DNA from 3 places in the Cellulomonas gilvus ATCC 13127 genome. Region 3 is predicted to be linked to each of the others. Evidence: predicted binding sites of a transcription regulator. Region 3 holds the regulator's gene; each other region holds the start of a gene.
The links. Region 3 encodes LexA, which represses DNA repair genes until DNA is damaged. Its sites were predicted from a motif close to TCGAACANNTGTTCGA; they were not measured.

Region 1: a site for LexA is predicted at 5,918-5,933, ahead of CELGI_RS16560 (HNH endonuclease signature motif containing protein). Genes of this name have one in related genera too.
Region 2: a site for LexA is predicted at 7,914-7,929, ahead of uvrA (excinuclease ABC subunit UvrA). Genes of this name have one in related genera too.

What each region holds. Positions count from the first base shown of each region.
Region 1 is NC_015671.1:2,500,428-2,510,539, forward strand. It holds gene CELGI_RS11510 (ATP-binding cassette domain-containing protein) at 1-1,515, shown strand, start outside; gene CELGI_RS11515 (MATE family efflux transporter) at 1,563-3,050, opposite strand; gene CELGI_RS11520 (STAS domain-containing protein) at 3,351-3,674, opposite strand; gene CELGI_RS16560 (HNH endonuclease signature motif containing protein) at 4,424-5,824, opposite strand; gene CELGI_RS11530 (dicarboxylate/amino acid:cation symporter) at 6,315-7,739, opposite strand; gene CELGI_RS11535 (amino acid permease) at 8,110-9,585, opposite strand; gene CELGI_RS11540 (TerD family protein) at 9,872-10,112, shown strand, end outside.
Region 2 is NC_015671.1:1,778,143-1,788,254, reverse strand. It holds gene whiA (DNA-binding protein WhiA) at 1-192, opposite strand, end outside; gene CELGI_RS08270 (gluconeogenesis factor YvcK family protein) at 285-1,316, opposite strand; gene rapZ (RNase adapter RapZ) at 1,313-2,257, opposite strand; gene uvrC (excinuclease ABC subunit UvrC) at 2,254-4,308, opposite strand; gene CELGI_RS08255 (OsmC family protein) at 4,389-4,916, shown strand; gene uvrA (excinuclease ABC subunit UvrA) at 5,022-7,883, opposite strand; gene CELGI_RS08245 (glycoside hydrolase family 15 protein) at 8,017-9,855, shown strand; gene CELGI_RS08240 (MBL fold metallo-hydrolase) at 9,852-10,112, shown strand, end outside.
Region 3 is NC_015671.1:2,201,988-2,212,099, reverse strand. It holds gene miaA (tRNA (adenosine(37)-N6)-dimethylallyltransferase MiaA) at 1-13, shown strand, start outside; gene dapF (diaminopimelate epimerase) at 10-990, shown strand; gene CELGI_RS10230 (thioredoxin family protein) at 987-1,340, shown strand; gene CELGI_RS10225 (MFS transporter) at 1,283-2,743, opposite strand; gene CELGI_RS10220 (class I SAM-dependent methyltransferase) at 2,753-3,415, opposite strand; gene hflX (GTPase HflX) at 3,535-5,058, shown strand; gene CELGI_RS10210 (ATP-dependent DNA helicase) at 5,123-7,279, shown strand; gene CELGI_RS10205 (L-lactate dehydrogenase) at 7,323-8,336, shown strand; gene lexA (transcriptional repressor LexA) at 8,513-9,262, opposite strand; gene CELGI_RS10190 (LysM peptidoglycan-binding domain-containing protein) at 9,540-9,926, shown strand.

The sequences.
Region 1 (10,112 bases), 300 kb from region 3:
GTCTCCGGCACGTTCGGCCCGGGCCGGACGGGCCTGGTCGGCGCGAACGGCTCCGGCAAGTCCACGCTCCTGCAGATCGCCGCCGGAGCGCTGCATCCCACCTCGGGCACCGTCACCGTCGCCGGCGACGTGGCCCTGCTCCCCCAGTCCGTCGCGCTCGACCAGGACCGCCGCGTCGCGGACCTCCTGGGCGTGGGCCGCACGCTCGACGCGCTGCGCGCGATCGAGTCCGGCTCGGTCGACGAGGCCGACTTCGATGCCGTCGGCGACGACTGGGACGTCGAGGCGCGCTCGGCGGACGCGCTGCGGCCGCTCGGGCTCTCCCCGGCGGACCTCGAGCGCCCCGTCGGGACACTGTCGGGCGGCGAGGCCGTGCTCGTCGCGGTCACCGGGCTGCGCCTGCGCCGGGCCGCGGTGACGCTGCTCGACGAGCCGACCAACAACCTCGACCGCACGGCGCGCGCCGCGGTGCGCGACCTGGTCCGCACGTGGCCCGGCGCGCTCGTCGTCGTCTCGCACGACACGGCGCTCCTCGAGGAGATGGACGAGACCGCCGAGCTGTACGCGCACCGGCTGTCGGTGCACGGCGGGCCGTACTCGGCATGGCGCGCGCGGCTCGAGGTCGAGCAGTCCGCGGCGGCGCAGGCCGCACGGACGGCGGACCAGCAGGTGCGCGTCGAACGGCGGCTCCGGATCGAGACGGAGACGAAGATCGCGCGCCGGGCCCGGATCGGCCGGTCGATGGCCGAGAACGCGAAGGCGGCGCCGATCGTCCTCAACTCCTGGGCGGCCAAGGCCGAGGTGACCGCAGGTCGGCAGCGGCGTGGCGCGGACGACCGGGTCGCCGCGGCACGCGCCGCCGCGGGGGCTGCCGCTTCGCGGGTCCGGGACGACGAGTCGGTGCGGCTCGACCTGCCCGACCCGGACGTCCCACGCGGTCGGCGGATCGCCGAGCTGCGCGGGTTCGCGAGCGGCGCCGCGCCCGTGGTGCTCCAGGGACCCGAGCGCGTCGCGCTGGTGGGCCGCAACGGCGTCGGCAAGACCACGTTGCTGGAGGGCCTTGTGCACGGCAGGGGCCCGGGCGCGCTGCGCACCGACCGTGTCGGCTACCTGCCGCAGCGCTCGTCCCACCTGGACGACGACGCGAGCGCGCTGGCCGTCGTCGGCGCAGCCGCACCGGGAGTGCCGGACCGAGAGCTGCGCAATCGGCTGGCCCGGCTGCTGCTGCGGGGGGACACGGTGCACCGGCCGATCGGCACGCTGTCCGGCGGTGAGCGGTTCCGCGTGTCGCTCGGGCGGCTCCTGCTGGCCGACCCGGCACCGCAGCTCCTGGTGCTCGACGAGCCGACCAACGACCTGGACCTCACCACGGTGGACCAGCTCGTCGACGCGCTCGCGGCCTACCGCGGTGCGGTGCTCGTGGTCAGCCATGACGACGCGTTCCTCGCGCGGATCGGCCTGGACCGCCGCATCGAGCTGCGGGCGGACGGCGCGCTCCACGCGGTCGACGCCTGACCCGCCCGGGCCCGGCCGTGGCGGCGCACGCCACGGCCGGGTGCCGCTCAGCCCGCGTGCTCGAGCCGGGGGCGCGCGTCGTCCTCGTCGCCGGTCGGCGGCTCGTCGGGGTCGCGCGGGTGCGGGATCACCGCCTCGACGACGACCGAGCCCTCGGCGGGCCCCTCGACCACCATGGGTTCCGACCGCGGCGCGCTCGTGCGGCCGAGCGCGCCGAGCGCACGCTGCGCGCGCACGTAGGCGGGGATGAGCAGCACGACCGCGCCGATCCAGGCGAGCGGGTTGCTCCAGACCACGCCGGCGTACCCGAACGCCGCACCGAGCACGATCGCCGCACCCACGCGCATCGCGAGCTCGAGCACGCCCGTCATCGTCGGGACGAACGACTGGCCAAGCCCCTGCAGCGCGCCGCGCAGCACGAACAGGACGCCGAGCACGGCGTACATCGCGCCGTTGACGGTCAGGAACAGCGCGGCCATCTCGACCACGCGCTCCTCGCCCGGGCCCACGAACATCTCCACGAGCGTGGCGCCGCACGTGATCAGCACGGCCGCGAGCAGCGCGGCGCCGACGACCGCCATCACGACGCCCTGGGTCACCCCGCGGCGGATCCGGTCGGACCGGCCCGCACCGTGGTTCTGCGCCGCGAACGTGGACACCGCGAGGCCGAGCGACGCCAGGAGGGCGACCGCCAGGCCGTCCACCCGCGCGGCCGTGGTGTACGCCGCGACCGCGTCCGAGCCGAGCTCGTTCAGACGCAGCTGCACCACGAGCGTGCCGATCGCGATGATCGACGACTGGAAGCCCATCGGGAGCCCGAGGCGCAGGTGCGCCACCACGTCGGCGCGGTGGACGTGCCAGTCCTCGCGGTGGACGTGCAGCGCGGGGACACGGCGGCGGACGTACGCCAGGCACAGCAGCACCGAGACGGCCTGCGAGATCACGGTCGCGAGCGCTGCACCACCGACGCCCGTGCCCAGTCCGCGCACCAGCCCGACCACGAGGACCACGTTGAGCGCGCAGCTCACGGTGAGGAAGAGCAACGGGGTCCGCGAGTCGCCGATCGCTCGGATGATCGCCGCGAGGTAGTTGTAGAACATCGTCACGGTGGACCCGGCGAAGCTGACCAGGGCGAAGGTGCGCGCCTCGGGCAGCAGGTCCGCGGGGGTGCGCAGCAGGTGGAGCGCCGGGTCGACCATGAGCACCGCGACCGCCATCAGCACCACGCTCGCGCCCGCGGTCAGGAGGGTGCCCGTCGCGACGGACCGGCGCACCGCGCGCGCGTCGCCCGCGCCGAACGCCTGGGCCGTCGGGATCGCAAAGCCCGTGGTCATGCCCCACGCGGCGCCGAGCAGCAGGAACAGGAGGCTGCCGACCACGCCGACCGCGGCGAGCGACGTCACGCCCAACGATCGGCCGACCACGAAGGCATCGGCGACCTGGTACAGCTGCTGGACGACGCTGCCGATCAGCAGCGGGACGGCGAAGGCAAGGATGACGCGCCAAGGGCGGCCGGTCGTGAGGACCTTGGCCATGAGGTGCTCCGAGGTGGTGCGGGTCGGGTGGGGACGAGCGCCCGGGCGGGGGCTGACCGACGCGACGCTCCCCCGATCGTATCGTTACGACCCGCACTGGACTGAGCCCTTTTCCGTCATGCACTGCCACGCGACCCGCGCTGGACTGAGCTCTGTTCCGTCACGGTCCGCCAGGCGACCGCGCTGTACCGAGCCCGCCTTCGCCGCGCGTCGCCAGGCGACCCGCAAGCCCGCACGGTCGCCACACACACCATCGCCGGCTACGCGCCACACGCCCCACGGACGCCGCTCGATCGGCCCTCAGACGGCGGCGGCGACCTCGTCAGCGTCGCGGAGCAGGCTGCCCGCGCCGATCATCTCGAGGACATCCCGGAGCACGCGCCCCGGGTCGCGGAGCGAGAGGTCCATGCGCGCCTCGTCGGCTGCACGCTTCATCTGCATGACAAAGGCGATGCCGGACGAGTCGACGAACGTCGCCTCGGTCGCGTCGACCACGATGGGTGCGTCCGCGGTCAGCGCGGTGGCCATCGACAGGCTCGCCTGCTCGCGCAGCGCGACGTCGATCTCCCCGACCAGCCTGACGAGCGTCGTGCCGGGACCCGCCTCGACGCGGATCTCGCCCATTGCCGCCACGGTCTCTCCTCGCTCATCGCAGCCGATCGACACACGGCCCTTGTGACCATACGCGCACTTCGCGAAAGTGCCAGTCCCGCACACCACGCTCCTCCTTCCGAACGAGCCAGCCATCGGACCCGTTCCACCAGCACCGCACCCTGGCACCCGTACCCGAGCCCGCCCTTGCGCCTGCGCCGGACCCCGCGCCAGCACCGTGTCCGCACGCCGCCGGCATCCGAACCGCCGCACCCCACTCGTGTCCCGCACCCGCACCCCACTCGTGTCCCGCACCGCACCCGCACCGCGCCCGCACCGCGCCCACATGCGACCCGAGCCCGCACCTGACCCGCGTCTGCGTCCGACCTGCGCCGCACCCGCGCGGTCTCCGTACCCGCGACCGCACCCGCGCGGCGCCCGTACCCGCGACCACACCCGCGCGTCGCCCGTACCCGCGACCACACCCGCGCGGCGCCCGTACCCGCGACCACACCCGCGCGGCGCCCGTACCCGCGACCACACCCGGCGCATGCCCGCACGCGCGTCCGCACCCCGCCCGCATCCGACCCGCGCCCGACACTCCGGCCGACGGTCACAGCACACGATGTGGGCCGAAAGTCCTCACACCAGGGCAAGCCGGTCAGGTTGCCTTGACCAACGGACTGCATCGCCCCTCGACGACCGGTCCTCCTGGACACCTCGCGGCGGTACGTGGCTCACAACTCGACCGCCGCGGGGTGGTTCTCCCCCGCTGGACGCCCCTAGAACGGTGGCGGTTGGCACGCGCCCGGCCCCGCCCGCGCTCCCGCCGCCTCCGCCGGCGCGTGGCTCCAGGCCGTGGGCTCCGCCAGCACCGCCTCGGGGTGCACCACGTAGGTGATGCCCGTCCGACTGGTCCAGGCCACTCCACCATCGGCGACGCGTCTCACCGTCCAGAGCCCCTGCGTCTTGAGGTCGTGGTGCCGCTTGCACGCGGCGTGCAGGTTGTCAGCGGTCGTCTGCACCGCATCCGCAGCGTCGTGCCGGTACGGCGTGATGTGGTCGAGCTCGCACGTCGCCGCCGGACGCACGCAGCCCGGGAACGTGCACGTCACGTCGCGCGCGCGCACATGAGCACCGAGCGCCGCACCCGGCCGGTAGGCCGTGGAGCCCCGCTCGACCAGCGCACCCGTGCGCGGGTCGGTCAGCAGCCTGCGCCACGTCCCGTCCGCGGCGATCGCGCGCGCCACGTCGGCGCCGACCGGCCCGTACCCGGCCAGCTCCGCGGGAGCGTCGTCCAGCCCGAGCAAAGTCGTGGCCGCCACCGTGACCTGGATGTGCGGCTTGACCCGCTGACGCGCGGGCAGCGCGTCGCCGCAGGGCAGCACGCCCGTGCTCGCGATCCCGTCGAAGATCGACACGAACGCATCCGCACGCCGCTGGTCGAGCGTGCGCGGGTCGATCGCGTCGCGGACGTCCGCCGCTGCGTCCAGCACCGTGCGCACCACGATCGCGTCGGGTGCCGTGAGAAACGCGCTGACCCACGCCATGCCGTCGGGCGCCCAGTCCACACGCACGCTCCTGCGCGCGCGTGCCTGCTCGGCGCGCGTGCGCGCCGCGGCCGGGTCGACCGCGATGACCTCGCGCCGCACGAGCCGTCGCAGCTGCGTGGTCGTCCGGCCGTCGGCACGGCTCATGGCGGCCGACGCGACCCGGCTGCGCGCGGCGCGCACGTCGTGCGCATCAGGAAGCTCATCGGTCCCGACCGTCAGCGCGGCGAGCTCGTCCAGCAGCACGTCCACCTTGCGCGCATCCACCACACCGTCCCGCAGCGCCTCGTCGACCACGGGGAGCTCGCCCAGCCCTTCCGCACGCGCGACGAGCTGCTGCGCAGCAGGCGTCGTCCAGGCCAGCGCCGCAGCCAGCTCCTCGGGCAGTCCGTCGAGGATGCCGTGGCCGCGCGCGAGCAGCTCCCGCACCACCGCCGCCTGACCCGCGACCGCGAGGCCGATCAGCTGCTGCCAGCCGACCACCAGTCCGACCAGATCGACGTCACGCACCTGCGGGACATCCGCAGCTGTCAGGAGCGCGATGAGGTCCGCCGGGCGGACCCGCGGCGCCGGCAGCGTCGCGAGGTCCTGATCCCACCGCTCGTCGGACGCACCCCCGTCACCCGCGGCCACACTGCGCCCTGGACCGGCTGGTCGCACGACGGCACTGCCGCCAGGCACCCGAACCCGCCGCTCCGCGACCGACACCGTCATGCGCTCACCCCCTCGAACAAGTGTTCCATCGACCACTGACATGCCCTCCACCTCGCGGCGTCCGCACGACGCGAGGTCCATGCACGACAGACGGCGGAGCACGTGAGTGCACCTCAGGAACGGCTGGACCGCCGCAGCGACGTCGCGCGACGGGCGCCCTTTCGGGCAGCGAGCCACGTCGAGACCGCCGCAGCGACGAGAGCCACAGATGCGACGACGTGGCTCATACGCGACGAGGCAGCTGGAGCGAGGCGCCCGACCGACATCGCACCCCGCAGGTACCGCGTCGCGGAATGGCGCGTCACGCGAGCGGGGCGCACGGCCGACGCGGCGGCCCACGGGGCCCGGGCCCGGGAACGACGAAGCCCCGGCCGCACGACGTGCGACCGGGGCCCGTGCACAGGCTGCGCTAAGCGCGGACGGGCACCCGCTCCCCGTCACGCGCCGCGCCGGCCTCGTCGGACGGCACCAGCTCGCGGTCGGCGACGGGCTCGTCCGCGAACAGGTCCTCGGCCGACGCCGAGGCGTAGCGCTCGAGGTCGAGGATCCCCTCCCGCTTGGCGACGACGGTCGGCACGAGCGCCTGCCCGGCCACGTTCACGGCCGTGCGGCCCATGTCGAGGATGGGGTCGATCGCCAGCAGCAGGCCCACGCCGGCGAGCGGCAGCCCGAGCGTCGAGAGCGTGAGGGTGAGCATCACGACGGCGCCGGTGAGACCGGCGGTCGCGGCGGAGCCGACGACCGAGACGAACGCGATGAGCAGGTAGTCGGTCAGCGACAGGTCGATGCCGAAGATCTGCGCGACGAAGATCGCGGACACCGCGGGGTAGATCGAGGCGCAACCATCCATCTTCGTCGTCGCGGCGAGCGGCACGGCGAACGAGGCGTACGACGGCGGGACGCCCAGGTTGCGCTCGGCGACCCGCTGCGTGACGGGCAGCGTGCCCACCGACGAACGGGACACGAACGCGAGCTGGATGGCGGGCCAGGCCCCACGGAAGAAGCTCAGCACGCGCAGCCCGTTGGTCCGCAGGATCACGGGGTAGATCGCCAGGAGGACGATCGCCAGGCCCAGGTAGATGGCGCCGGCGTACGTCGCGAGCGGGGCCAGCAGGTCCCACCCGTAGGTCGCCACCGCGGTGCCGATGAGCCCGAGCGTGCCGAGCGGCGCGAGGCGGATGATCCACCACAGCACCTTCTGCACCACGGCCAGCGCCGAGCGGTTGAACGCGAGGAACGGCTCCGCAGCCTTGCCGGTCCGCAGGGCCGCGATCCCGACGACGAGCGCGACGACGACGATCTGCAGCACGTTGAACGAGATGGACGTGCTCGCGGTGCCGTCCTCCGCGATCTGCGTCGAGCCGCCGATCCCCAGGAAGTTGGCGGGGATGAGGCCGTTGAGGAAGTCGAGCCACGACCCCGTCCGGGTCGGGTCGGATCCGTCCGCGGGGTCGAGCGTGGTGTTGGCACCGGGCCGCAGCAGCACACCCAGGCCGATGCCGACCGCGACCGAGATGCCCGCCGTGATGGCGAACCACAGCAGGGTCTGACCGGCGAGCCGGGCGGCGTTGGTGACGTGCCGCAGGTTGGCGATGGACGCGACGATCGCCAGGAACACGAGCGGCGGCACGATCGCCTTGAGGAGCGTCACGAACGACGACCCGATGGTGTCGAGCGTCGTCGTGAGCCAGTTGGGGCTGCCGTCGGGACCGACGGTCCCCAGGCGCAGGGCGATCCACCCGAGCAGGACGCCGAGGCCGAGGCCCAGCAGCACCTGCACGGTGAACGAGGGAAGGCGCAGCCGCCGGGTGGGCTGCGTGGACGTGTCAGACACGGGAGACCTTTCGAAGGCGCACGGCGACGAGGCCGCGGCGCGGTCAGGAAGGAGGTGCCGCCCGGGGCGGGTCGGCAGGAGGACGGCCCGACGAGGGCCGACGGCCGCGCGTCAGGCGCGGCGACAGGCGGAAGGACCCAGCAGGTCCACGCCCGGAGGACGAGCGACGAGGTCCGCTCGGCTCAACAGCCCCGCACGGGTCGACAGAGCGCGCTGGCGACCAGGGACAGGTCGACGGCACGGCGCTCGGTCAGGTTCCACGCGCTCACGCGGGGGCTCTCCTCGGTGCGGGGTCGATGGCGCGCCCGGAGCGGGCGGCCGTTTCCTCCAACACGCTAACCCGCCGGATTCATCCCACCCAACGGTGAGGTCAGCGCTTGCGCTCCTGCCCCTGTGCCGCGAGCCCCACGCGCGAGTGGCTCCGGGAGTACCCGAAGTAGATCGCGAACCCGATCGCGAGCCACACCAGGAAGCGCAACCAGGTCTCCACCGGGAGGTTGAGCATCAGGTAGAAGCAGACCACCGCGGCGGCCGCGGGAAGGACCGGCACCCACGGCACCCGGAACGCGCGCGGGAGCTCGGGCCGGGTGCGCCGCAGCACGATCACGCCCACGCTGACCAGCACGAACGCCGAGAGCGTGCCGATGTTGACCATCTCCTCGAGCACGCCCACGGGGGTGAGCCCGGCGATCAGCGCCGTCACCACGGTGACGATCACGGTGATGACCCAGGGCGTGCGGAACGTGGGGTGGACCTTCGCCAGGACCGGAGGGAGCAGGTGGTCGCGGCTCATCGCGAACATGACGCGCGACGCGCCGATCATGAGCGTCAGCACCACCGTGGTGAGTCCGGCCACAGCACCCGCGGCGATGATCGTGGCCATCCACCCCTGCCCGTGGATCTCGAACGCGCGCGCGAGCGCGGCGTCCTTGGGCAGCTCGTCGTAGGACACCATGCCGGTGACCACCAGGGCGACCGCGCAGTACAGGACCGTGCAGATCGCGAGCGAGCCGAGGATGCCGATGGGCAGGTCCCGGCGCGGGTTGCGCGTCTCCTCGGCCGTCGTCGCGACCACGTCGAACCCGATGTAGGCGAAGAAGACCAGCGCCGCGCCCGCGAAGATCCCCCCGACGCCGAACGCGGACGGCTCGATCCCCAGCACCGCCTGCAGGAGCGGCTGCGTGAGCCCGTTCTTCGCCTCGGCCACCGAGGCGGGCGGGATGAACGGGTCGTAGTTCGCGGACGAGATGAACCCGATGCCCGCGACGATCACGAACAGGACGATGAACAGCTTGAGCCCGACGAGCGCGATGTTGACCCGCATCGACTCCTTGATGCCGAGCACCACGAGCACGCCGAGCACGAGCACCAGCAGCACCGCGGGCAGGTCGACCGTGCCGCCGTGGCTGATCGCCGCCGGCAACGTGATCCCGAGCTGGCCGAGGAACGTGCCCAGGTAGGAGCTCCAGCCCTGCGCGACGACGCTCGCCCCCAGGAACATCTCGAGCAGCAGGTCCCAGCCGACGATCCACGCGACCAGCTCGCCCATGCTCGCGTAGGAGAACGTGTACGCCGAGCCGGAGATCGGGATGCTGGACGCGAACTCGGCGTAGCACATGGCCGCGAGCGCGCAGCAGACGGCGGCGATGACGAAGGACAGCACGATCGACGGACCGGCGACGTCGTGCGCCGCCCGGCCCGTGAGCGTGAAGATGCCCGCACCGATGACGACGCCGACGCCGAACACGACGAGGTCGAACGCCGAGAGCGTCTTCTTGAGCTGGTACTCCGGCTCGTCCGCATCGGCGAGCGACTGCTCGATCGACTTGGTCCGCAGCATGCTCATGGCAGGTCCTTCCGCTCGCGGCCGACTGTCGGACAGTGTGGCCGACCGCGGCGGGGAGGCGCGCGGGCGGCGGGCGTCCTCTCACGGTGCGGACACCCTCGACGAGTCGCTACCGCGGGCCCGAGGACGGCCGGCCCGACGTTCGTCCCGCACACCGGGGCCGGGGCGCGTGCGCTTCGTCACGCCGCGGCCGAGCCGCCGGTCTGTGCACGACGACCGCGCGCCACCCCACCGCTGGTTAGGGTGACCGCGAGCCGACCACCACCCGCCCGGAAGGAGCCCGTCCATGGGGCTGTTCTCGCGCACGCCGCGCCCGGTGCCCGCCCCGGCGACGGAGCCCGTCACCCCGACCGACGCGGCGACCGGCACCGGTCGCGTGAGCCTCACGAAGGGCTCGCGGATCACGCTCACGAAGGCGGGTGCGGACCGGCCGCAGATCCAGGCGAGCAACGGCTGGACCGCCAAGGGCAAGGACTACGACCTCAAGGCGCTGGTCCGATACCACGACGGGCACGTCGTGTACGTGG
Region 2 (10,112 bases), 420 kb from region 3:
CTCGGACACCGCCTGACGCAGCCGGCGTGCCGCGATCGCGGTGTCGAGCTCGGCCTCGATGACGATCCGACCCGAGATGATGTGCAGGCCGCCCGCGAACCGCAGCGTCGCCGCGACCTCGGCCTTGCGGCACGAGGTCTTGTCGACCTGCAGTCGGGCGAGCTCGTCCTTCACCTGTGCCGTCAAAGCCATGGGCGTCATCCTGCCATTCGCGCCGCGTCCGCGGGCCCGCGTCCGCTCCCCCATCCGGACGAACCGGGCGCGGGGCTGGACGGCCGTCCGGGTCAGCGGCGGTGGCGCGGCACGTCGCCCAGCACGTCGTCCACCACGTCGCGGAACGCGGCCGCGAGCCGCAGCGGGTCGTGGCGGGCCGAGCCGTCGCTCCGGCCGACCTGCCGCAGCAGCAGCCGCGACCCGAGCGCCTCGCACCGGTCCGCGAGCCGCCCGACGTCCTCGACGGCCCGCGGGTCGGCCACGACGGCGCGCACGCGCAGCTCGGGCGCGTGGTCGTACAGCACGTCGAGGTACTCCTCGGCCCGCATGCCGGCGGTCTCGCCGCCCTCCTCGGGCGAGAGGTTGAGCGTCACGACGATGCCGCCCGACGACCGCAGCAGCGCGGCACGCAGCTCGGGCACCAGCAGGTGCGGCATCACGGACGTGTACCAGGACCCCGGCCCCAGCACGACCCAGTCCGCCGCGTCGATCGCCGCGACCGCGTGCGGGCACGCGGCGGGCTCGGCCGGGTCGAGACGCACGTGCGTGATCCGGTCGGCGGTCCGGGCCACCGCGCTCTGACCGCGCACCGTCTCGCGCCGGCCGTCGGGGCGTTCGACGTCCGCCTCGATCAGCAGCGGGACCTCGGTCATCGGCAGCACCCTGCCGCGCGCACCGAGCAGCCGGCCGACCCAGTCCAGGCCGGCCACGGGGTCGTCGAGCAGCTCCCACAGCGTGACGATCAGCAGGTTCCCGAGCGCGTGCTGGTCGAGCGGCCCGTCGGTGCTGAAGCGGTGCTGCAGCACGTCGCTCCACGTCCGGCCCCAGTCCGAGTCGTCGCACAGCGCCGCGAGCGCCATCCGGAGGTCGCCCGGCGGCAGCACGTCGAGCTCGGCGCGCAGCCGCCCCGACGACCCGCCGTCGTCCGCGACCGTGACGACCGCGGTGATCCGGTCGGTCATGAGCCGCAGCGCCGAGAGCGTCGCCGACAGCCCGTGGCCGCCGCCGAGCGCGACGACCGCCGGGCCCTGACCGCCGCGCTCGACCGTCGGCGGACCCGAGGCGCCCGACCTGCCGTGCCGCGACTGTGCCGTGGGGCTCACTCCTTGCCCAGGTCGCGTGCCGCGACCGTCACCCGGTGGCCGGCCTCGCGGAGCCGCGCCGCGATCGCCTCGCTCACGGCCACCGAGCGGTGCTTGCCACCCGTGCAGCCGACCGCGATCGTCACGTAGCGCTTCTCCTCGTTGAGGTAGCCCGCCAGCACGGGCTCGAGCGCGGACACGTAGCGCTCGATGAACGTCACCGCGCCCGGCAGGCCGAGCACGTAGTCGCGGACCGGCGCGTCCCGGCCCGTGAGGTGACGCAGCTCGGTCACCCAGTAGGGGTTGGCCAGGAAGCGCATGTCGACGACGTGGTCCGCGTCGAGCGGGATGCCGTACTTGAAGCCGAACGAGACGACGTTGACGCGCAGCGTCGAGTCGCTCTCGCCGCCGATGAGCTCCCGCACCTGGCGCGCGAGGTCGTGCACGTTGAGCTCGGACGTGTCGACGACCGTGTCGGCCCGCTCCCGGATGTCCGAGAGCACCGCGCGCTCCTCGGCGATCCCGTCGAGGATCCGGCCGCCGCCCTGCAGCGGGTGCGGGCGACGCACCTGCTCGTAGCGCCGCACCAGCACCTCGTCGGACGCGTCCAGGAACAGGATCCGGTACTCGACACCCGCGTCGCGCAGGCCCGCGAGCACCTGGGCGAGGTCGGCGAAGAAGCCGCGGCCCCGCACGTCGATCACGGCGGCGACCCGCGGCGCGCGCGTCCCGGCAGGTCCCGTCGTGAGCATGCCGACCAGGTGCGTGAGCATCTGCGCCGGCAGGTTGTCGACGACGTACCAGTCCATGTCCTCGAGCACCGCGGCGGCACGCGTCCGGCCGGCCCCGGACATGCCGGTGATGATGAGGATCTGCGGCTGCTGCAGGCGCGGATGCACCGCCGCCGCGTCGATGGCCGGGATGCCGGCGGGGACCGTGATCGGCGAGGGCTCGTCGCTCATGGGGCCAGCATGCCAGCCGGTGCGTCCGTGGGGCTCGCGGGGGCGTCGGCACCGGCCTCTGCGGCCGCGTCCGCGGCCTGGGCCGCGTCCGTGGGCCCGGCGAGCGCCGCCACGACCGCCAGCGCCGTGCGCTGCCCCATGCCCGGCACGGTCGCGATCTCCTCGGCCGTCGCCGCGCGCAGCCGCTTGACCGACCCGAAGTGCCGCAGGAGCGCCTGCTGCCGCGCGGGCCCCAGCCCGGGGATGTCGTCGAGCACCGACGCGGTCATGCCCTTGCTCCGGCGCTTGCGGTGCGCGGTGATCGCGAACCGATGGGCCTCGTCCCGGACCCGCTGGAGCAGGTACAGCCCCTCGGACGACCGCTGCAGGATGACCGGGTAGTCGTCGCCGGGCACCCAGACCTCCTCGAGCCGCTTGGCCAGGCCGCACAGCGCGACGTCCGTGATGCCGAGCTCCTCGAGTGCCGCGGCTGCGGCCGCGACCTGAGGCGGGCCGCCGTCCACGACGACGAGGTTCGGCGGGTACGCGAACCTGCGCGGCCGGCCGGTCGTCTCGTCGATCGGGCCCGACGCGTAGCGCACGCCGTCCTCGTCCTCACCGTCGGCACCGTCACCCAGCTCGAGGTCGCCGGCCTCCGCGCGCTCCGCGAGGTAGCGCTTGAAGCGGCGCGTGATGACCTCGTGCATCGCCGCGGTGTCGTCGGCGGCGCCCTCGCCCTTCGGGCCGCGCACGCTGAACAGGCGGTACTCGCTCTTGCGTGCGAGGCCGTCCTCGAACACCACCATGGACGCCGACTGGAACGTGCCCTGGTTGTGCGACACGTCGTAGCACTCGATCCGCAGCGGTGCGGTCGGCAGCGCGAGCGCCTCCTGGATCTCCTGCAGCGCCTGGCTCCGGGACGTCAGGTCCCCCGCGCGGCGCGTGCGGTGCAGCACCAGCGCGTGCTCGGCGTTCTTGAGCACCGTCGCCGCGAGCTCGCGCTTGTCCCCCCGCTGCGGCACACGGACCTGCACGCGCGACCCGCGCAACCCGCTGAGCCACGACTGGACCTGCTCGACGTCGTGCGGCAGGACCGGGACCAGCACCTCGCGCGGCACCGCACCCGCGTCGGTCCCGTCCGCGCCGTAGACCTGCTGCAGCAGGTGCTCGACCAGATCGGCGTCGTCGAGGTCCTCGACCTTCTCCACCACCCAGCCGCGCTGACCGCGGATCCGGCCGTCGCGCACGTGGAACACCTGGACCGCCGCCTCGAGCTCGTCGCCCGCGAGGCCGAACACGTCCGCATCCGTGCCGTCGGCCAGCACCACCGCGTTGCGCTCCGTGGCGCGCTGCAGCGTCGCGATGTCGTCCCGCAGGCGCGCGGCCTGCTCGTAGTCGAGCTCGGCTGCGGCGTCCTTCATGCGCTGCGTCAGGCGCCGCGTGAACCGGGTGGCGTCGCCCGCCATGAAGTCGCAGAAGTCCTGCGCGAGCTGGTGGTGCTCGTCGGCCGTGACGCGGCCGACGCACGGCGCGGAGCACTTGTCGATGTAGCCGAGCAGGCACGGCCGGCCCTGCTGGCGGGCGCGCTTGAACACGCCCGCCGAGCACGTCCGCACGGGGAACACGCGCAGCAGGAGGTCCACGGTCTCGCGGATGGCCCATGCGTGCGCGTACGGGCCGAAGTACCGCGTCCCGGGCCGCTTCGCACCGCGCATCACCTGCACGCGGGGGTACTCCTCCGCGAGCGTGACCGCGAGGTACGGGTAGGACTTGTCGTCGCGGTACTTGACGTTGAAGCGCGGGTCGAACTCCTTGATCCAGGAGTACTCGAGCGCGAGCGCCTCGACCTCGGTGCCCACGACCGTCCACTGCACCGACGACGCGGTGGTGACCATCTGCTGCGTGCGCGGGTGGAGCCCGGCCACGTCCTGGAAGTAGCTGTTGAGCCGCGATCGCAGGCTCTTGGCCTTGCCGACGTAGATCACGCGTCCGTCGCGGTCCCGGAACCGGTACACCCCCGGTGCGTCGGGGATCTCCCCCGGCGCAGGGCGGTACGTCGCGGGATCGGCCATGCGCCCGAGCCTAGTTCGGTCCGCCGACACACTCGTGCGCGTGCGCGGACAGCGAGACCCCGCACCACTAGCGTGGGTGCATGGCGCAGCTGCTGCACTCCTACTCGGTCGACCTGACGTGGACGGGGGCCGGCTCGGCGGGTACGACGACGTACACGTCCTACGGCCGCAACCACGAGCTCACCTCGGGCGACAAGCTCCCCCTGCCGGGCACCTCCGACCCGGGCTTCCGCGGCGACCCCGCCCGCTGGTCGCCCGAGGACCTCCTGGTCGGTGCCCTCGCGCAGTGCCACATGCTGTGGTTCCTGCACCTGGCGGCCACCGCCGGCGTGGTCGTCGTCGGTTACAGCGACTCCGCGTCCGGGACCATGCGCATCGAGTCGGCCGGGCACGGGCAGTTCACCGAGGTGGTGCTGCGGCCGCGCGTCACGGTCCGCACCCGCACGCTCCCGGACGGCCGCGCGCTCGACGACCAGGTCCTGGCCGACCTGCACCACCGCGCGCACGAGCACTGCTTCATCGCGCGCTCGGTCAACTTCACCATCCGGCACGAGCCCGTGCCGGTCGCGTTCGAGCACGTCGGCTCGTCCGCTGAGCCGTCGGTCTGACCGCCCGCCACCTCGCCCGCCTGACGCGAGCGCCAGACGCCTGACGCGAGCCGGCCGAGCGGTGCACGCATGCCGCCGGCCGGCTCGGGGGCAGCGGCGGAGGCCTCAGGCCGACGCCTGCTGGCGCTCCGGTTCGAGCACCTCCGCGATGAACCGCCCGGTGTGGCTCGCGGCGACGGTCGCGACGTGCTCCGGCGTGCCCTCGGCGACCACCAGCCCGCCCCCTGAGCCACCCTCCGGGCCCATGTCGATCACCCAGTCGGCGTTCTTGATGACGTCCAGGTTGTGCTCGATCACGATGACCGTGTTGCCCTTGTCGACGAGCGACTGCAGCACGCCGAGCAGCTTGCGGATGTCCTCGAAGTGCAGACCCGTGGTCGGCTCGTCGAGCACGTACGCGGTGCGGCCGCTCGACCGACGCTGCAGCTCGGCCGCGAGCTTGACGCGCTGGGCCTCGCCACCGGACAGCGTCGGTGCGGGCTGGCCGAGCCGGACGTAGCCGAGCCCGACGTCGACGAGCGTGGTCAGGTGTCGGCTGATCGCGGGGACGGCCGCGAAGAACTCGGCCGCCTCCTCGATGGGCATGTTGAGCACGTCCGCGACGGTCTTGCCCTTGAAGTGCACCTCGAGCGTCTCGCGGTTGTAGCGCGCGCCGTGGCACACCTCGCACGGCACGTAGACGTCCGGCAGGAAGTTCATCTCGATCTTCAGCGTGCCGTCACCCGAGCACGCCTCGCAGCGGCCGCCCTTGACGTTGAACGAGAAGCGACCCGGCGTGTAGCCGCGGACCTTCGCCTCGGTCGTCTCGGCGAACAGGCGTCGGACGTGGTCCCAGACACCCGTGTACGTCGCCGGGTTCGACCGCGGCGTCCGGCCGATGGGGCCCTGGTCCACGTGCACGACCTTGTCCAGCTGGTCGAGCCCGGTCACGCGCTTGTGCCGGCCGGCCACCTGACGCGCGCCGTTCAGCTCGTTCGCCATGACCGTGTACAGGATCGAGTTCACCAACGTGGACTTGCCCGAGCCGGAGACGCCCGTCACGGCGGTCAGCACGCCGATCGGGAACGACACGTCGATGCCGCGCAGGTTGTGCTCGCGCGCACCCTTCACGGTGACCTGCCGCTTGGGGTCGACCGGGCGGCGTGCTGCCGGCATCGGGATCTGGCGACGTCCGGACAGGTAGGCGCCCGTGACCGACTCGGCCGACGCGAGCAGCCCCGCGAGGTCGCCCGAGTGGACCACGTGCCCGCCGTGCTCACCCGCTCCGGGGCCGATGTCGACGATCCAGTCCGCGGTGCGGATCGTGTCCTCGTCGTGCTCGACGACGATCAGCGTGTTGCCGAGGTCCCGCAGCCGCGTGAGCGTGTCGATCAGACGGCGGTTGTCGCGCTGGTGCAGCCCGATCGACGGCTCGTCGAGCACGTAGAGCACGCCCACCAGACCGGACCCGATCTGCGTCGCGAGCCGGATCCGCTGCGCCTCGCCACCGGAGAGCGTCGCCGCCGGCCGCGTCAGCGACAGGTAGTCCAGTCCCACGTCGAGCAGGAAGCCCAGGCGCGCCTGGATCTCCTTGAGCACCTGCGCGGCGATCTGCTGCTCGCGCACCCCGAGCTCGAGCCCGTCGAGGAACGCGCGCGCCTGGTTGATCGGCAGGTCACACACCTCGGCGATCGAGCGGCCGCCGACCTTGACCGCGAGCACCTCGGGCTTGAGGCGCGCACCGCGGCACACGGGGCACGGCACCTCGCGCATGTACGCCTCGTACTTCTCCTTGCTCCACTCCGAGTCGGTCTCGTTGTGACGCCGCTCGAGGAACGTCACAGCGCCCTCGAAGCCCGTCGAGTACTGCCGCTCACGGCCCCAGCGGTTCTTGTACCGGACGTGCACCTCGTGGTTGCGCCCGTACAGCACCGCGTCCCGCGCCCGCTGCGGCAGCGCGCGCCACGGCACGCTCGTCGAGAAGCCCATCTCCTGCGCGAGCGCCGCGAGCACGCGCGCGAAGTAGTCCGACGAGATCTGCGCCCACGGCGCGATCGCGCCCTCGTCCAGCGAGAGGTCCTCGTCGGGGACCACGAGGTCCGGGTCCACCTCGAGGCGCGAGCCGATCCCGGTGCACTCGGGGCACGCGCCGTAGGGCGCGTTGAACGAGAACGTCCGGGGCTCGATCTCGTCGAGCGTGAGCACGTGGTCGTTGGGGCACGCGCGGTGCTCGGAGAACCGGCGCTCCTTGGCGGGGTCGTCGATGTCCAGGTCGACCATGTCCACCACGAGGAGCCCACCGGCGAGCCCCAGCGCCGTCTCGACCGAGTCGGTCAGGCGTCGCTGCACGCCCTCACGGGCCACCAGCCGGTCCACGACGACCTCGATGTCGTGCTTGAGCTTCTTCTCGAGCGTGGGCGGAGACGCGAGCTGGACGACCTCGCCGTCGACCCGTGCGCGCGCGAAGCCCTTGCCCTGCAGCTCGGCGAACAGGTCCGCGTACTCACCCTTGCGCCCGCGCACCACGGGCGCGAGCACCTGGTACCGCGTGCCCTCCGGCAGCTCGAGCAGCCGGTCGACGATCTGCTGCGGGGTCTGGGCGGTGACGCGCTCACCGCACTCCGGGCAGTGCTGCGTGCCCGCACGTGCGAACAGCAGGCGCAGGTAGTCGTACACCTCGGTGATCGTGCCGACCGTCGAGCGCGGGTTCCGGTTGGTCGACTTCTGGTCGATCGAGACCGCGGGCGACAGACCCTCGATGAAGTCGACGTCAGGCTTGTCCATCTGCCCGAGGAACTGCCGGGCGTACGCCGAGAGCGACTCGACGTAGCGCCGCTGGCCCTCCGCGAAGATCGTGTCGAAGGCCAGCGACGACTTCCCCGAGCCGGACAAGCCGGTGAAGACGATGAGGCCGTCCCTCGGCAGATCGAGGTCGACGTTACGGAGGTTGTGCTCGCGGGCGCCCTGCACCACCAGACGGTCGTTCACGTCGGGGAGTCTACGGTTCGGCACCGACATTCGCACACTCGTTCGACGTGACCTGGGCCTCGGCCGCCCGCCCGGACCCGCGCGTGCGCGCCGACGTGCTGGTCAGCGTCGCCCGGGCCATGCTGGACGGGCCATGACGAACGATGCCGCCGCTCCCCCGTCCGCAGCGCCGATCTCGGAGTACGCCGTGCTGGGCGACGGCCGCACCGCGGCCCTCGTCTCGCTCAGGGGTTCGGTCGACTGGCTGTGCCTCCCCCACTTCGACGCTCCCGCATGCTTCGCGGCGCTCGTCGGGACGCGCGAGCACGGGCACTGGCTGCTCACGGTGCCCGACGCGACCGAGGTCACGCGCCGCTACGTCGACGACTCGTTCGTCCTCGAGACCACGTACGTGTCGCCCACAGGCACCGCGGTCGTGACCGAGACCATGCCGCTCGCGGACGGCCGCGCCGACCTGGTCCGCCGCATCACGTGCACGAGCGGACGCGTCGAGGTGCGCCACGAATGGGTCGTGCGCTTCGGCTACGGCGCGGTGCAGCCGTGGGTGATGCGCGTCGACGACCACGGCGAAGAGGCGATCCGCGCCGTCGCCGGCCCGGACTCGGTCCTGCTGCGCGGCTCGCGGCTGCCCCGCGCGAGCGACCACCACCACGTCGACGAGTTCGTCCTGCACGAGCAGGAGAGCGTCGACCTCTCGCTCACGTGGATCCCGTCCTGGGCGCCCGTCCCGCCCGTGCTCACGGTGCTCGGGCGCATCGACTCGACGCGGATCGCGTGGGGGTTGTGGGCGCGCGACGCCACGTATCAGGGTCCGCACCGCGAGGCCGTGGTGCGCTCGCTCCTGGTGCTGCGGCTCCTCACCGACTTCGAGACGGGCGGGATCGCTGCCGCGGTCACCACGTCGCTGCCCGAGGACTTCGGCGGCGAACGGAACTGGGACTACCGCTACTGCTGGCTCCGGGATGCGGCGCTGACCATCGAGGCACTGCTCGAGCAGGGCTTCCGGGACGAGACGCGCCAGTGGCGCGACTGGCTGCTGCGGGCTGTCGCGGGCGACCCGGGCGACCTGCAGATCATGTACCGCCTCGACGGCGGCCGTGACCTGCCCGAGCGCACGCTGGACCACCTGCCGGGCTACGCGGGGTCCCGTCCGGTGCGGATCGGCAACGCCGCGGTCGGCCAGGTCCAGAACGACGTCCTGGGCGAGGTCATGTGCGCGCTCGAGGCGGCGCGGGACGCCGGCCTCGCGGAGACGCGCGACTCGTGGTCGCTGCAGTGCCACCTTCTGGAGGAGCTGCTGCGGAGCTGGCACCTGCCCGACCGTGGCATCTGGGAGGTCCGCGGCGAGCCGCGGCACTTCGTGCACTCGAAGATGATGGCGTGGGCCGCGGTCGACCGTGCCGTGCGCGCCGTCGAGGTGCACGGGCTGCCGGGCCCGGTCGAGCGGTGGCGCGCCGCGCGCGACGAGATCCACGCCGACGTCCTCGAGCACGGCTGGGACCCGGGACGCGGCACGTTCACCCAGTCGTACGGCAGCGCGCACACCGACGCCGCGCTGCTGCAGATGGTGCAGATCGGCTTCCTCCCGCCCGACGACGCCCGCGTGCTCGCCACCGTCCGGACGATCCGCGAGGAGCTGGAGATCGCTCCGGGACTGCTGCTGCGCTACCGCACGGACCGCACGGACGACGGCCTGGCCGGTACCGAGAACGCGTTCCTGGCGTGCTCGTTCTGGCTCGCGGACGCACTCGCCCGGACGCGTCAGGTCGAGGAGGCCGGCGCGGTGCTGGACGTGGCGGTCGGCCTCGCGAACGACGTCGGCCTCCTGGCCGAGCAGTACGACCCCGTGGGGGGCCGCATGGCCGGCAACGTCCCCCAGGCGCTCTCCCACCTGGCTCTGGTGCGCGCCGCGCACAGCCATGCGCAGGCGCATGCGGTCGCGGCCGCGCAGACCAGCGGGAGCGCACGATGACCCCGGACCGGCCGGCCGACGGGTACGACGGCCACGTGGAGCCCGGAGGCCCGACCGCCGTCCGCGTGCTGGACGAGGTCGTGCTCCGCAAGGTCTCGGTGGGCCCGCTCGACAACAACGCGTACCTGGTCACGTGCCGACGTGACGGCGCGCAGCTGCTGGTCGACGCCGCGGCCGACGCCGACCGCCTGCTCGCCCTGGTCCGCGAGGGCAACGGCGCGGCGCGGCTCGACACGGTCGTCACCACGCACCGGCAC
Region 3 (10,112 bases):
CCTGGGCTCATGACGGCCCCCTCGACCACGTCCTCGATCACGAGCACGGCCGCCGCGGCGGGTGTGCTGCACGTGACGAAGGGTCACGGGACGCAGAACGACTTCGTGCTGGTCGACGACCGCGCAGGCACGCTCGAGCTCGGTGCGCCCCTGGTCCGTGCCCTGGCCGACCGCCGCGCGGGCGTCGGTGCGGACGGCGTCATCCGGTTGGTGGCGACGCAGCACGTGCCCGAGGGTGCTCCGCTGCTGGTCGACGAGCCCGCCGCGCAGTGGTTCATGGACTACCGCAACGCCGACGGGTCGATCGCGGAGATGTGCGGCAACGGCGTCCGGGTCTTCGCGCTGTACCTGGACCGGCTCGGGCTGTGGCCCGCCGAGGGCGACCTGGTGGTCGGGACGCGCGCCGGCGCCATGCGCGTGCGGCGCGAGCCCGTGCCCGACGGGGTCGACGACGCGCAGTGGTTCGCGTTCGACATCGGCCGCTGGCACCTGCCCGGAGGCGCCGCGGCCGTGGAGGCGGGCTTCGACGCCGAGGTCGAGGTCGCGGGTCTCGCGGTCGACCGGCCCGCGCTGTCCGTGGACGTCGGCAACCCGCACAGCGTGCTGGCGCTGCGGGACGAGGCCGAGCTCGCGCTCGCGGACCTGGCGCGCGCGCCGCGCGTCACGCCGACGCCCCCGCACGGCACCAACGTCGAGATCGTGGTCCCGCTGGGCGAGAGCGTCGTCGACGGCCGGCCCACGGGTCGGCTCCGGATGCGCGTGCACGAGCGTGGCGTGGGGGAGACGCGGTCGTGCGGCACGGGTGCGGTGGCCGCCGCGATGGCGGTGCGGTCCTGGGCGGGCGCGACCGCGCCCGACGACTGGTTCGTCGAGGTCCCCGGCGGCACCGTGCGCGTCCGTGCCCTCGGTGCCGACCACGCCGAGCTCGCGGGGCCCGCCGTGCTCGTGGCCGAGCTGGACGTCGACGTGGCTGCGCTCCTCACGGCGTGAGCGAGACCGTGGCGCCCGTGGAGCGGCTCACCGCCCGGGAGCTGGGTGCCGATCTGGGCGAGGGCGCGACGCTCGTCGAGATCGCGAGCGCGTTCTGCCAGCCGTGCCGGGCCGCGCGCCTCGTGCTCGAGCACGCGGCCTCGACCCAGCCCGGGGTGCGGGTCGTCGTGCTCGACGTCGCCGACCACCTGGCGCTGGGCGAGCGCCTGCGCGTGCTGTCGACGCCCACGGTGCTGGTGCTCGACGCACGTGGTGCGGTGCGGCACCGGATGACCGGCGTGCCCCGGCTGGCTCAGGTGCGTGCGGTGCTCGCGGACGTGCTCGGGTCCGCGACGGCACCCGGCCCGTAGCCGGCACGCGGTGCGACGCGGGGTGCGACGAGCGCCGCCGCGAGCGCGAGGACCGCGGTGAGCGTGAGGCACACCGCGTACGGGACGTCGCCGCCGCGGTCGGCCGCCGCGCCGAACAGCACCCCCGTCACGGACAGCGCGAGGGCCGCGCCGAGCGAGTCGGCGACCGACAGCGCCGAGCTGTTGGCGCCCTCGGCACCCGCCGCGGAGTAGCGCAGCACCAGCACCGTCTGACGCGCGTACGTCAGACCCATCCCGAACCCCGCCGTCGCCCACGCGACCACGAGCACGACGACGGGGGCATGCGTCGCGGCCCCCGCAGCGGTCGCCGCGATCGCGAGCGCGACGGTCGCGGTGCCGATGCGGATCGCGCGCGTGTGGGGCAGGCGGTCGCCCAGCCGCCCCTGCAGCCACGACGCGCCGGCCCACGCGATGGCGGCGGCGGTCAGCGTGACGCCCGCGAGCGACGCGGCGATGCCGTAGCGCCGCGTCAGGAGGTAGGGCAGGTAGACCTCGGCGGCGAAGAACCCACCGGCGAGCAGCGCGCGCGTGGCCACGACCGCGGGCAGGCCGCGCGCCGCGTGCAGCGTGCCGTGCGGGACCAGGGGACGCAGCGCCACGAGCGCGCACGTGACGCCCAGCGCCGCCACGACGAACGCCGCGCGTCCCTCGACCTCGGCGCCGAGCCCGAGCGCGAGGACCGCGACGGCCGCGAGTGACGCCCATGCGATCCGCCGCCCGGTCGCCGGCGGCTCGACGCGCCGTACGGCGTCCTCCTCCTGGGCGGGCGCGTCGGGCGCACCCAGGGTCCGGACGCGGTGCAGCGCGACCGCCGCGACCGCGGGCACCAGCACCGCGACCGCCAGGAACACCCACCGCCAGTGCAGGTGCTCGGCGACGAACCCCGCGACGGGCGGACCGACGAGCGACGGCACCACCCACGCCGCCGAGAAGCCGGCGAACACCCGCGGGTGGAGCGACCCCGGGTACAGCCGCGCGACGACGACGTACGCCACCACGGTCAACGAGCCGCCGCCGAGGCCCTGGAGCAGGCGCCCGGCGGCGAGCTGCTCCATGGAGACCGCGGTGCCCGCGACGACGAGCCCGGCGACGAACAGGCCGGCCGCGGCCGCGAGCGGCCGCGCGGGCCCGGCCCGGTCCGCCCAGGCGCCCGCGACCACCATCCCGACCACGCCGGTCGCGAGCGGCGCGGCGAATGCGAGCGCGTACAGCGAGGCGCCGTCGAGCGCCTCGGACACCGTGGGCATGACCGTGGTCACCGCGAGGCTCTCGAACGCGGCCAGGAACACGAGCGCGCACAGCGCCCACGTCGTCGCGCGCAGCCGGCGCCACGCGGCGGCGGCCTCCTCGCCGGTCAGGACGGCGGCGACGGCGGGAGGCACCGCAGCACACTAGCCGGGGGCGCCGACACCGTCCGCCGGCGTGCGTGCCGTCACGCGCAGCACCCGGAAGCCCTTGGCGGTCGCGACCCGTTCGACGTCCGCGCGTCCCGCGAGCTCGTCGGCCAGCCACCGCTGCAGCGAGTCCGCGCCCAGGTTCTTGCCGACGACGAGGTGCGCCGCCCCGCCCGGGACCAGACGCGGCAGCCAGTGCGCGAGCAGCGCGTGCAGCGCCGGCTTGCCCACCCGGATGGGCGGGTTGGACCAGATCGCCGTGAACCGCACGTCCGCCGGGACGTCGTCGGGCGCGACCGCCCGCACGTGCGTGGCCCCGGCGCGCTCGGCGTTGCGCCGGACCAGGTCGAGCGCGCGCTCGTTGACGTCGACGGCCCACACGCGCGCGTCGGGCGAGCGCAGCGCGAGGTCGAGCGTGATCGGTCCCCACCCGCAGCCCAGGTCCAGCAGGTCTCCCGCGGTCGGCGGCTCGGGCACGTGGTCGAGCAGGATCCGCGTCGCGTGGTCGACGTGGTCGGGGGAGAACACACCGCCCGCCGTCTCGACCTCGACGTCGCGCCCGGCCAGGTGCACCACGAGCGTGCGGCGCTCGTCGGGCGAGGCGGGTCGTGCCGTGAAGTAGTGCTCGCCCTCGTCGTGCGTCGTCCCGTCCCCAGCCACGCGCCGACCCTACCCAGCGGCGTCGGCCCGCAGCGAAACGCCTCGACCGCCTCCCGTGCGCGTGCGACCCTGGAAGCAGGCGTGCTCCCGCGCGCCGCACGAACGACGCGAGGAGCCGCGTGAGCGAGACGCACCACACCACCACCCCCAGCCGCACCCCGGACGAGCCCCGCTCGCCGCAGCAGGTGGCCGACGACGTGGTGGCGCGGGTGCTCGCACGGGCGGGGACCGCGCTGCAGGCCGGCGGCACCGTGCACTCGTCGTACGACGGGCAGCAGCTCGACCTCGAGGAGCGCACGTCGCTGCGCCGCGTCGCGGGCCTGTCCACCGAGCTGCAGGACGTCACCGAGGTCGAGTACCGCGAGCTGCGGCTCGAGAACGTGGTCCTGGTGGGCGTGTGGGGCCAGGGCACCGTGCAGGACGCCGAGGTGTCGCTGCGCGAGCTCGCCGCGCTCGCCGAGACCGCGGGTTCGCGCGTGCTCGAGGGCGTCCTGCAGCGTCGCGCCAAGCCGGACCCGAGCACCTACCTCGGCTCGGGCAAGGCCGCCGAGCTCGCCACGGTCGTGGCCGCGGTCGGCGCCGACACGGTGGTCGTCGACGGCGAGCTCGCGCCGTCGCAGCGCCGCGCGCTCGAGGACGTCGTGCGCGTCAAGGTGGTCGACCGCACCGCGCTGATCCTGGACATCTTCGCGCAGCACGCCAAGTCGCGTGAGGGCAAGGCGCAGGTCGAGCTCGCGCAGCTCGAGTACCTCCTGCCGCGCCTGCGTGGCTGGGGCGAGTCGATGTCGCGGCAGGCGGGTGGTCAGGTCGGCGGCGCGGGTGCGGGCATGGGCTCGCGTGGCCCGGGTGAGACCAAGATCGAGCTCGACCGCCGGCGCATCCGCAACCGCATGGCCAAGCTGCGCCGGGAGATCGCCGCGATGGAGCCCGCGCGCCTGACCAAGCGTGCGTCGCGCAAGCGGAACGCGATCCCGTCGGTCGCCATCGCGGGGTACACCAACGCGGGCAAGTCCTCGCTGCTGAACCGCCTGACGCACGCGGGCGTGCTCGTCGAGAACGCGCTGTTCGCCACGCTCGACCCCACCGTGCGTCGCGCGGAGACGGTCGACGGGCGGGTCTACACGCTCGCGGACACCGTCGGCTTCGTGCGAGCACTGCCGCACCAGCTGGTCGAGGCGTTCCGCTCGACGCTCGAGGAGGTCGCGGACGCGGACCTCATCCTGCACGTCGTCGACGCGTCGCACCCCGACCCCGAGGGTCAGATCGCCGCGGTCCGGCACGTCTTCGCGGACATCCCGGGGGCCATGGACGTGCCCGAGATCATCGTGCTCAACAAGGCGGACCTGGCGACCCCCGAGGCGATCGCGCGCCTGCGCTCGCGTGAGCTGCACTCGATCGTCGTCTCCGCGCACAGCGGCGAAGGCATCGAGGAGCTGCAGGACCTCATCGCCGACCAGCTCCCGCGCCCGGGTGTCGCGGTCGACCTCGTCGTGCCGTACGGACGCGGCGACCTCGTCAGCCGCGTGCACGAGCACGGCGACATCGAGCTCGAGGAGCACACGCCCGACGGCACGCACCTGCGCGCGCGCGTCGACGAGACGCTCGCGGCCGAGCTCGAGACGTCGGCGGCCCGGCGCGCCTGACACCTCGCCCACCACCCGGGTGCGCGTGCGGTCGGCGCGCGCCGGGCGGCACTAGGCTTGCCCGATGCCCGCCGCCCCCGAGTCGTCCGACGAGACGGCCCGCGCGGCGTCCGAGACGGACGAGCGCGGCAGGGACCAGGAGCGCGACCGTCAGGTCGACGAGCTGCTGGACGTCGCGGTGGGCGTGCTGGGCGGCGGACGCCGCGAGGGTCAGCACCTCATGGCGCGCGCGGTGGCGGCCTCGCTCGCGACCGGCGAGCACCTGCTGGTCCAGGCCGGCACGGGCACCGGGAAGTCGCTCGGCTACCTGGTGCCGGCCGTCCGGCACGCCGTGCACGCCGACGAGCGCGTCGTCGTCTCGACCGCGACGCTCGCGCTGCAGCGCCAGGTGCTGACACGCGACCTCCCGCTGGTCGCCGATGCGCTCGAGCCGCACCTGCCGCGACGGCCCCGGATCGCGCTGCTCAAGGGCTGGCACAACTACACGTGCCTGCACAAGCTCGAGGGCGGCTACCCGGAGGACGACCAGGGCGCGCTGTTCGACCTGCCGGAGCGCGGCGGCGCGGCCGAGCACCCCGCGACGAGCGCCGCGGCGGGCGAGGGACGCGAGGCGCTGGGTGCCCAGGTGGTGCGCCTGCGCGAGTGGGCGGCGACCACCGAGACGGGCGACCGCGACGACCTGGTCCCGGGCGTCACGGACCGTGCGTGGCGCCAGGTGTCGGTGACGTCGCTCGAGTGCATGGGCTCGCACTGCCCGCGCCTCGAGGAGTGCTTCCCCGAACGTGCGCGGGCCCTGGCCCGCGAAGCGGACGTGGTGGTGACGAACCACGCGATGCTCGGCATCGCGGCGTCGGGGTCGCCGCACGTGCTGCCGGAGCACCAGGTCCTGGTGGTCGACGAGGCGCACGAGCTCGCCGACCGCGTCACGGCGCAGGCGACCGCGGAGATCTCGCTCCCCGTGGTCCAGCACGCCGCCCGGGTCGCGCGCCGGCACGGCGGTGTGCCGCCGACGGACCTCGAGGCCGCGGGTGAGGCGCTCGCGGGCGTGCTCGTCGCGCTGCCCGAGGGCCGGTTCCCCGACGGTCTGCCGCCCGCGGTGTTCGACGCGGTCGCGACCGTGCGTGACGCCGCGCGCACGCTGCTCTCGCTCCTGCGCCCCGAGGCGGGCGGGGGAGGCACCGCGCCCGGCGCGGCCGAGGGCGGCCGCAAGATGGCGCAGTCCGCGGTGCTGACGCTGTTCGAGACCGCCGAGCGGATGACCGCGGAACCCGAGGACGCCGCGCGGACCGTGCTGTGGTGCGCGCGCGGTGAGGACCGGTCCGGCGCGATCACGACGCGCCTGCACGCCGCTCCGCTCGCGGTCAACGGACTGATCCGCACGCAGCTGCTCGCGGGTCGCACGGGTGTGCTGACCTCGGCGACGCTCGCGCTCGGGGGCACGTTCGAACCCACCGCCCGGTCCGTGGGTCTCGAGCTGCGGCCCGACGCCGAGCCCGTGGGCCCGACGACCGTCCCCGGGGCGGACCCGGCCCCCGCGGCGCCCCAGGGGCCCCTGCGCTGGACCGGGCTCGACGTCGGCAGCCCGTTCGACTACCCGCGCCAGGGCATCTGCTACGTCGCGCGCCGCCTGCCGCCACCCGGTCGCGAACCCGCGACCGATGCGCAGCTCGACGAGATCGAGGCGCTCGTGCGCGCGTCGGGCGGTGCCACGCTCGGGCTGTTCTCGTCGCGACGCGCGGCCACCGCGGCGGCCGAGGCGATGCGCGAGCGGCTCGACGTGCCCGTGCTGCTGCAGGGCGACGACCAGCTCCCGACGCTCGTGGCGCGGTTCGCCGCCGACGAGCCGACATGCCTGTTCGGGACGCTCGCGCTCTGGCAGGGCGTCGACGTCCCGGGTCGCTCCTGCCGTCTGGTGCTCATCGACCGGATCCCGTTCCCGCGTCCCGACGACCCGGTCCGGTCGGCGCGTGCGGACGTCGTGGCCCGTGCGGGCGGCAACGGGTTCATGGCGGTCTCGGCGACGCACGCCGCGCTCCTGCTGGCACAGGGCGCGGGACGCCTGATCCGTGGGCCGCAGGACCGCGGCGTGGTCGCGGTGCTCGACCCACGGCTGGCCACCGCGCGGTACGGCGAGTACCTGGCGCGCTCGATGCCGCCGTTCTGGCGGACCGACGACCGGGACGTGGTGATCGCCGCGCTGTCACGGCTGCGTGACGCGTGAGCCGATAGCCTTCGACCGGACCGTCGGCCCAGAAGGAGGCATCATGCCTGACCAGGACATCGCACCCGCCGCCAGCGGAGAGGTGCCGGCGCACGCCGGACCCGCCCAGCGGCGTACGTCGAAGCTCGCGATCGTGGGCGCGGGCGCCGTCGGCTCGACCATGGCGTACGCGGCGCTCATGCGCGGCGCCGCGCGGCACGTGGCGCTGTTCGACATCAACAAGGCCAAGGTCGAGGCCGAGGCGCTCGACCTGGGCCACGGCATCCAGTTCATGTCGATGGCCGAGGTCGTCGGCTCCGACGACATCGCGGTGTGCGCGGACGCGGACGTCGTGATGTTCACCGCGGGTGCCAAGCAGAAGCCCGGGCAGACCCGCACGGACCTGGCCGAGGCGACCATCAACCTCGTCTCCAAGGTGCTGCCCTCGATCGTCGAGGTCGCGCCGCACGCGGTGTACGTCATGGTGACGAACCCGGTCGACGTGGTGACGTACGCCGCCCTGAAGATCTCGGGCCTGCCGCCCCAGCAGCTGTTCGGCTCGGGCACGGTGCTCGACTCGTCCCGCCTGCGCTACCTCCTGGCGCGGCACACCGGCGTGGCCGTGCAGAACGTGCACGCGTACATCGCGGGCGAGCACGGCGACACGGAGCTGCCGCTGTGGAGCTCGGCGTCGATCGGCTCCATCCCGCTGCTCGAGTGGCAGGGCGTGGGCGAGGGCGCGTCGCTGACGGGAGCCGTCCGGGACCAGATCGCGCGCGAGGTGGTCGAGTCGGCGTACCGGATCATCGAGGGCAAGGGCGCCACGAACTACGCGGTGGCGCTCGCCGGGTCGCGCATCATCGAGGCGATCATCAAGGACGAGCGGCGCGTGCTGCCGGTGTCCTCGCTGCTGACCGACTACCACGGGATCAGCGACGTGTGCCTCTCGGTGCCCAGCATCGTCGGCTCGGCCGGGGTGCTCGAGCAGCTGCCGATCCCGATGTCGGTCGACGAGCTCTCGGGCATGCGCGCGTCGGCCACCGCGGTGCGTGAGGTCGCCAAGCGCTTCGGCTACTGACGTCCGCCGGACCGGCCGCCTCGGGGATCCTCCTCTGAGGCGGCCGGTGCCGTGTCCGCCCGGGCGTCCTGGGTGGGCGGCTCGTCGTCACGACGCGCGCCCGCCGGCCGGCCGAGCCGCTCCGCGAGCCGGCGCGCGAGGTCGCGCGGCGGGTCGGGGCGGCGGCCGGGCATGGCTCAGAGGCTGCGCAGCACGCTGACGACCCGGCCGAGGATCGTCGCGTCGTCGCCCGGGATCGGTGCGTAGGCGGTGTTGTGCGGCATCAGCCAGACGTGACCCTCGGCGCGCCGCAGCGTCTTGACCGTGGCCTCGCCGTCGATCATCGCGGCGACGATCTCGCCGTTCTCGGCGACCGGCTGGCGCCGGACGACGACCCAGTCGCCGTCGCAGATCGCCGCGTCCACCATCGAGTCACCGCTGACCTTGAGCAGGAACAGGTCGCCGTCGCCCACGAGCTGTCGGGGGAGCGGGAACACGTCCTCGACGACCTGCTCCGCGAGGATCGGCCCGCCAGCGGCGATGCGCCCGACGACGGGCACGTAGGAGGGTGCGGGTACGCGCTCGGCACCCGCGCCGCCGACGAGGTCCACCTGCGTGTCCGCCCCCGCCGTGGCCCATCCCGCGACGCTGCGCGAGTCGTCCGGGTGCACGACCTCGATCGCGCGCGGCCGCTTGGGGTCACGGCGCAGGTAGCCCTTGCGCTCGAGCGCGGTGAGCTGGTGCTTGACGCTCGACGGGCTGGTCAGCCCGACGGCCTCGCCGATCTCCCGCATGCTCGGCGGATAGCCGCGGGACTCGACCGACGCGCGGATGGTCTCGAGCACCAGGCGCTGGCGCGCGGTCAGGCCGTCGGGGCCCGCCGGGGTCTCCGGCAGCTCGTGCACCGTCGCTCGCTCGTCCTGCGTGGCTCCCACTGCGTCCGTCACGTCCAGCCCTCCTGTCCGAGCGCCCACCGCGCCGTCCCCTGCGACGGCCCACCGCCCGCGCCCGGTGGTTCCGGTGGCCGGGACCGGGGCGTGTCGGTGGTCGATGGTGCGCTGTTCCTCGTCGGTGAGCCTACGCAGCGCGGACAGGGATCTCAAACATCTGTTCGACATCTGTGGACGCGTGTCGGACGGCTCTGGTAGACATCGTACAGACGTACGACGAACAGGTGTATGACGAACGGGTGTTCGGACACGGACGCCGCGGAGAGGAGTCGGCATGAGCGCGATGGTGATCGGTGGAGCAGTGCGCGGCGGCGGTGCTGCCATGCCCGTCCTCGTGCGGCCGGCTCGTGCGCGGCGCACCTCCTCGCAGCCCGCGCTGCACCTGACGCGTCGCGGGCGTGCCGTCCTCGTGGGGCTGGCGCTCGTGCTCGTCGCGTTCGCGGTCGCCCTGGGTGCGCGGGCGGCGGTCGCGGCGGGCGACGGCGACGTGCGGATCGACCGGCACGTCGTGCAACCGGGCGAGACCATGTGGTCGATCGCCGAGTCGTCGCGGGGTGCGGGCGAGTCCGTGCAGGACCAGGTGCGCGAGCTCGTCCGGGTCAACGGGCTGTCGGGCGCGCACCTGACGGCGGGGCAGGAGCTGGTGGTGCCGCGGGGCTGACGGGGACGCCCCCCGGCGCGCGTCCGCGCCGGGGCGTACCTGGCCTTGTGCACGCGCAAGCGGTCCGTTAGGTTAGGCACACCTCACTTCGAGAGCTGGGGGGCTCAGAGGCGAGGGGCGGGGTGGCGCTCGGCGCCGCCATCGGCGGGACCCGGTCCCGCGCGGACCCGCAGCACACCGCGCAGC